2 regions of the Vibrio sp. 811 genome follow, and region 1 is predicted to be linked to the other one. Evidence: riboswitches for the same ligand, from Rfam matches in the RefSeq annotation. Region 1 holds a riboswitch; the other holds the start of a gene.

Region 1 (3,363 bases):
TTATCAATGCGACAATCCGTTTTACTAGAAGGGTATGAAATGGGGCTGATTGAGGGGCGAGCGCATCTCACTAGTTTATCTGGTGTTTATGGTTTAGACCGGGAAAATTGTCATTTTTGCGTTTGATTATAAAAGAGCCTCATAGTGAGGCTCTTTTTACTTAACGTTCAAAAGGGTGATTTAGTTGACTTTATCCCAAGCCATCTGCCAGTGTGAACCTATTCCAGGCTCGTAATGGTTTGCGCTTTCTTTCCACTGCATACAGTAACCAGAGTATGGGAAAGGTTTACATTGATAAATGCCCCCGTCGCTGGCAAGCACTTTTGTGCCCGCCGTGTAGCTAGATAGTCCTTCAGGGAAGACAAAATCGTACTCACCAGATGGTGGCGGAGTAACTGACTCTTCTTTTAAGTGAAAGTCGAGTGTTTGCTGATCCACCAAGTTGCCATCTTTATCCTTAATACGTGTCACGAGCATATGGTGACCCGGCTCCGATTTACTTAAAGCGAGCGATATCGCCTCTACCGAGCCGTCTTTCATTTCGTTTGCCCAACTTGCAAGTGGTTCGCGATGGTGATTGTAAACGGTGAGTTCTGCATTTAAATCGCCTTCAGAAGTTAGTGTCAGATCCAACGTTGTCGGTGTTGACTCAATGATATACTCGTCTGCTAAGCCATCTACTGTGAGTGAGTATTCCGGAACAGGAGTTTCAATGTTATAGCCGATCTCTACTCGCTCAAGGCCGCTATTTGCTTGCAGATACACCGGATTAGTACCATAAACAGGAGTGAATTTATCCTCTGCATACTGCCCGGATTGCAGTTTTGCTTGTTCTTGGTTTAGCTTAGTCGCGAGTGCGTAAGACCAGTTTTTCGCTTGGCCCATTGCTGCATCGGTAATTTCTAGTTCAGTTCTATACGCCACGTTTTCACCTGCTTGATCAAATACGCGTGTATAAACCGAATCCCCAATATTTAAATCCATTGTAGGAATAATTTGACCGCCTTGCTTCCAATCTGGAATAACGGGACTGCCACCATCAAATTTCACATCGATCACGTTATAAAATGAGGCTGCAGTGTCGCCAACATCCCATACTGCCAGGATGACATGGTATCCCTCGCGAGTAGGCACATTACATTGATGGCTTACCTGTTTCGGGGGTTGAACCATATTGCCGTCGACGACACAGAAAGGAGTTAGATCAAAAGAGTCTCGTGATAGTGAAGCGTTTGGGTTCCAATCAGGCTTGGTGATGTAATATTTCCAGTCGCGCGTCACGTGGTTAGCAGTAAATGTCCATTCAAAAGTTTGTGTACCTGCTTGAATAGGGCGTTTTACCCAACGGTCGGCAGTTTGCTCATCAAGGGCAGCTGCTAAAGCGGTTTCGGCACTCGCTATTTTACCATCGCGAGGCCCTGTTTCGGGAAAGCCATCAGGGCCTTCAACGCTTTGCGGTTCATATTGAATCGCACCGCAGTTATTATTTTTTTCGTTAGTATCTGGCGATGGATACTTACATAGTGCCGAGCGACTTGCAGCGACACCACCATTGGTTTCTGATACATAACCGTGAGCCGCAGCACCTGAGCTAATGCTTGCAAGTGCTAACGCGAGTACGGATTTGGTTGGAAATGATTTCATCACATGTCCTCTGTTATGGCTGACAAACTAATGTCACACCCCGGCGCATGCTGAGCATAAAGCAACGCTACAGAAATTGGACTTCTGTAACACTGAGTCATGGTAACCCCGCTATCATGAGCATTCTTTTAGATTTTTAAATGCTGACAGACCGGAAGCTTTGCTTCCCACCCTTTCGAATGGTTTGCCGAAATGTGATTGAGCAGCCAAAATTTAGCTTAAGAATTTACATGTGGAAAAGTAAACGTCACTGACATGGAATCCTGTTCTCAAATTGAAAGATAACGATATCTTAACCTCGTCAATATTATGCAGTATCGTATTGCAAGATATTGATTTTAATTTTGTTTTTATCTTATTAATAATCATGGAGAATGAATGGAGGTTTGTTGGGGATAAATGGAGAGGAATCGTGCTAAGGGTGGAAGAAGTTCTGTCTAAAGGGCGGAGTGTACCGCCCTCTGGATGGTGTTATTTCGGCATAATGACAGTATCAATCACGTGAATGACACCGTTTTTAGCTTTCACATCGGTTGCGATGACATTTGCATCGTTAACCATGACTTTATCGCCCATGGTTTTAATCATCACATCTTGCCCCTGAACCGTAGTCGCTTTGTCTAGCTTAACAAAATCGGCAGCCATCACTTTCCCTGGGACGACGTGATAAGTCAAAACAGATACTAACTTGTCTTTGTTTTCCGGCATTAAGAGCATGTCGACTGTGCCGTCTGGCAGTTTTGCAAAAGCGTCATCCGTTGGTGCAAAAACAGTAAATGGGCCTTCCCCTTTGAGAGTGTCAACCAGGCCCGCTGCTTTCACCGCAGCAACAAGCGTATTGAAAGAGCCATTTTCAGCGGCAACGTCGACAATATCGGCTTTCATCATGCCATGCTCATGAGCCTTGACGGGAAGCATAAAAGATAATGTCGCCATCAGTGTCGCCGCGATAACTAAGATACGTTTGAACATAATGTGTTCCTTACTAGTTGAGGGTACAACGGGTTCCCTGGAGTGTGTTTGCATTTGTACGCATCGTGATTGAAAGATGATCATCGCGTCCTACTTTCTTTTGAGGGTCTAACATGTCGCGCAAGAATTCGTCTGCCTTCTTGTTTCACATCAGCTCGTTTCCGCCACGTCCATAAGCGCTCTCTTGCTGCCTTAGCTGCTTTGTCTGGTGCGATAAAAGGTGCAAGGTAACGGCTATCTGGCTGCAATTGATACATGACAGCTTCCATCTGGGTCATTGTCCAGGGCTCGAATAAAAGAGGGGGAGGAACCATTTGTAACTCAGGTACCCACTTGTAGATGAACGTACCGTTAGGATCATGTTCTTGGGCTTGCTTGATCGGATTATAAATACGGATTGTGTTAGTCCCGGTTACTCCTGCTTGCATTTGGAATTGTGGGTAATGAATTCCAGGCTCAAAGTCGAGAAACAGTTGCGCTAAATGCGTTACACCTACTCGCCAATCCATGTTCATGTGGTGAGTAAGAAAGCTAACCAGCATGGCACGCATGCGAAAGTTAATGTAACCAGTGTGGTGCAAACAGCGCATGCAGGCATCAATCAAAGGTACGCCAGTATGCCCGGATTTCCATGCTGCTAACTTTTCTTCATCGAAAGTACTACTTTGTCTAATCAATGGTTCGTAAGCCCGATTAACGCAGTAAAACTCCATGTCGTATTCCGATTCGAATTTTTGGATGAAGTGA
Region 2 (3,363 bases), on a different contig from region 1:
GTGTGAAACCATTAGAGCATCAGGTACATCCAATACGACATATTTCAGTAGCTCGATACAGGACACCATTTATGGCCACGATAAAAGACGTTGCTCGCTTAGCCGGCGTTTCCACTACGACAGTTTCGCACGTTATCAATAAAACGCGTTTCGTTGCAGAAGCAACGCAAGAAAAAGTAATGAAAGCCGTTGACGAGCTGAATTACGCGCCAAGTGCCGTTGCACGCAGCCTAAAATGCAACTCAACTCGTACGATTGGCATGTTAGTAACTCAATCAACTAACCTATTTTTCTCAGAAGTGATTGATGGCGTTGAGAGCTACTGTTACCGCCAAGGCTATACTCTGATTTTATGTAACACAGGCGGGATTTACGAAAAACAACGCGATTACATTCGTATGCTGGCTGAAAAGCGCGTTGATGGCATCCTAGTGATGTGTTCTGACTTAACCGAAGAACTAAAAGAGATGCTTGACCGTCATGCGGACATTCCTAAAGTGGTCATGGATTGGGGCCCAGAGAGCTCACAAGCAGACAAGATCATGGATAACTCAGAAGAAGGTGGCTACATTGCAACCAAACATCTGATTGACAATGGTCATACGGATATCGCTTGTCTAAGCGGTCATTTTGAAAAGCTTGCTTGCCAAGAGCGCATTGCAGGTTTCCGTCGCGCAATGAGTGAAGCGAACCTAGCTGTAAATGAAGACTGGATCCTTGAAGGTAACTTTGAATGTGATACGGCCGTATTAGTTGCAGATAAAATTACCGCAATGGACAAGCGCCCGACGGCGGTATTCTGTTTTAACGACACAATGGCTCTAGGCCTAATGAGCCGCTTGCAACAAAACGGGATCAAAATTCCTGAAGATATTTCAGTGATCGGCTACGACAACATCGAGCTTGCGGAATACTTCTCTCCACCGCTAACGACTATCCACCAACCTAAACGTCGTGTTGGTAAAAATGCATTCGAAATTCTACTTGAGCGTATCAAAGATAAAGAACACGAAAAACGAATTTTCGAAATGCAACCTGAGCTTGTAATTCGAAATACTGTGAAAAAAATGAACTAAATTTCACTGTATTTAACCGTGTTAAATAAGCGCTCTACAGGGGCGCTTATTTTTTTGGGAAAATTAAGTGTTCTCTAATACTTCACACAGCTCTAATAACAATTGACTAACGTTAACTCCCTGTTTTATATAAATGTAATATATATTAAGAACTCCTTTTCAAAGGCCAATTTGCACCTTTCCATATGCAAAATAGAGCATTCAATCTATCATTTTTATTGAACCGAAATCACACTTTTAACGCTAAACCGTGATGTTAATTCAATATAAGAAGTATGCTCATTGTGTCACGCACAGGGCAAACCATTCGAAAGAGTGGGACGCAAAGCCTCCGGCCTGAACCATATTACGATATGGAAGGTAGCGGGGTTACCGATGGCAAGTGTGTAAGCAATGACTTTACTCTGTAATGACATTGTTTTTACGCATGTTTGCTACTCTCTCGGACCTGACTTTTGGTGGCGTAATATTAATTACACCGAGATAACAAAACATGGATAAACCGATACTCAAAGACTCTATGAAGCTATTTGAGGCACTTGGTAATATCAAGTCGCGCTCAATGTTTGGTGGCTTCGGACTATTCGCTGATGAAACAATGTTTGCACTAGTGGTAAACAATCAGCTTCATATCAGAGCAGACCAAAAAACTTCATCTGACTTCGAGAAACAAGGGCTAAAGCCTTACGTTTATAAAAAACGTGGCTTTCCAGTCGTTACAAAGTACTACGCTATTTCCAGCGATTTATGGGAATCAAGCGAACGCTTAATCGAAGTAGCGAATCAATCATTGAAAAAGGCAAAGCTTGAGAAAGAACAGCAAGCAAGTACAAAGCCTAACCGTTTGAAAGATTTGCCTAACTTACGACTGGCTACCGAGCGCATGCTAAAAAAAGCCGGCATCGAATCCGTAGAGAAGCTTGAAGAGGAAGGTGCGCTTAACGCCTATAAAGCGATAAGAGATACGCACTCTGCAACCGTCAACATTGAGTTGCTATGGGCACTAGAAGGTGCTATCAACGGCACTCATTGGAGTGTAGTACCTCAAGCTCGCCGAGATGAGTTGATGAACGCCCTCCAATAAAAGTCGGCCTAAAAACTATCTTGTAAAACCGCAGTCTAATCTGCGGTTTTTTTGTGAAATTTTTTCGGTTTTCCTACTGTCTTATTACATATATCCCAAATTGGAATCAAAATTATGAATAAGAAACTGATATTAGGTCTCATCCTACTAGCGGCTATCGTCTTTTTAGGTATTAACTTTGGCCAGTATTTAACCTTAGAGAATGCAAAAGCCCAACAAGAAGCACTAACTACATACATCGATCAGAATTTTGTATTCTCGGCTGCGATTTACTTTTTTACCTACATTGCAATTACCGCTTTTTCTATCCCAGGAGCGGCAGTAGTCACCTTACTTGGTGCAGCCTTATTTGGTTTTTGGACAAGCTTGCTACTGGTTTCTTTCGCTAGCACTATGGGGGCAACACTGGCCTTCTTGAGCAGCCGATACTTATTGCGTGACTGGGTACAAAACAAATTCGGAAATAAACTCAACGCAATTAATCAAGGTGTCGAAAAAGACGGAGCTTTTTATCTATTTTCCTTGCGTCTAATCCCTGTATTCCCTTTCTTTCTAATCAACTTACTGATGGGCTTAACACCGATGTCTGTAGGTCGATTTTATCTCACTAGCCAAATAGGTATGCTGCCAGGCACAGCCGTATATCTGAATGCAGGTACTCAATTAGCAACAATTGAAAGCCTATCGGGCATTGTTTCACCCGCAGTATTAGCGTCTTTTGCGCTATTGGGACTATTTCCAATCATCACTAAATGGGTTATGAATAAAGTAAGGCCGACACCAAGTCAGCAAAACTTGTAATTGGTGAAGTGGGTATTTTGATGAAAATATTTATCGCTAAAAACCCAGCAGAAGCACACATTGTATGTGAGCTGCTTAAAGTGGAACAAATTTACTGTGAAGTTCGCGGAGAAGGTATTTTCGGCTTAAAAGGAGAACTGCCGTTTGGTGATGATACCGATCCTTATGTGTGGCTTTTTGACACTGCACAAAAGATGAAAGCTGAAGAAATAGTAAAAACATATCGAAAACAATCCGATAGGCATGAGTATCAAGATTGGCAATGCCCAAAATGTCATGAAATAAACGAAGGGCAATTTGGTGCATGTTGGCAATGTGGATATCAACTAGGAGAGCTATAGCGGCTCTCCTATTCAGTGGATGCACTCAGTTTTAAGCACATACAGCTTGCTGTTTAATAAA

Evidence for each region. A riboswitch is a leader RNA that binds a small molecule or an ion and turns the genes downstream of it on or off. The one in region 1 is predicted to bind cyclic di-GMP.
Region 2: linked by a shared signal. The riboswitch ahead of R7Q46_RS06445 (TfoX/Sxy family DNA transformation protein) and the one ahead of gbpA (N-acetylglucosamine-binding protein GbpA) in region 1 are both predicted to bind cyclic di-GMP.

Annotation. Positions count from the first base shown of each region.
Region 1 is NZ_JAWOUB010000001.1:791,843-795,205, reverse strand. It holds gene R7Q46_RS03490 (patatin family protein) at 1-126, shown strand, start outside; gene gbpA (N-acetylglucosamine-binding protein GbpA) at 181-1,644, opposite strand; cyclic di-GMP riboswitch class I at 1,743-1,843, opposite strand; gene R7Q46_RS03480 (fasciclin domain-containing protein) at 2,116-2,616, opposite strand; gene R7Q46_RS03475 (deoxyribodipyrimidine photo-lyase) at 2,697-3,363, opposite strand, start outside.
Region 2 is NZ_JAWOUB010000002.1:581,740-585,102, forward strand. It holds gene purR (HTH-type transcriptional repressor PurR) at 72-1,076, shown strand; cyclic di-GMP riboswitch class I at 1,364-1,453, shown strand; gene R7Q46_RS06445 (TfoX/Sxy family DNA transformation protein) at 1,570-2,160, shown strand; gene R7Q46_RS06450 (TVP38/TMEM64 family protein) at 2,275-2,961, shown strand; gene R7Q46_RS06455 (DUF2007 domain-containing protein) at 2,982-3,302, shown strand; gene R7Q46_RS06460 (alpha/beta fold hydrolase) at 3,334-3,363, opposite strand, start outside.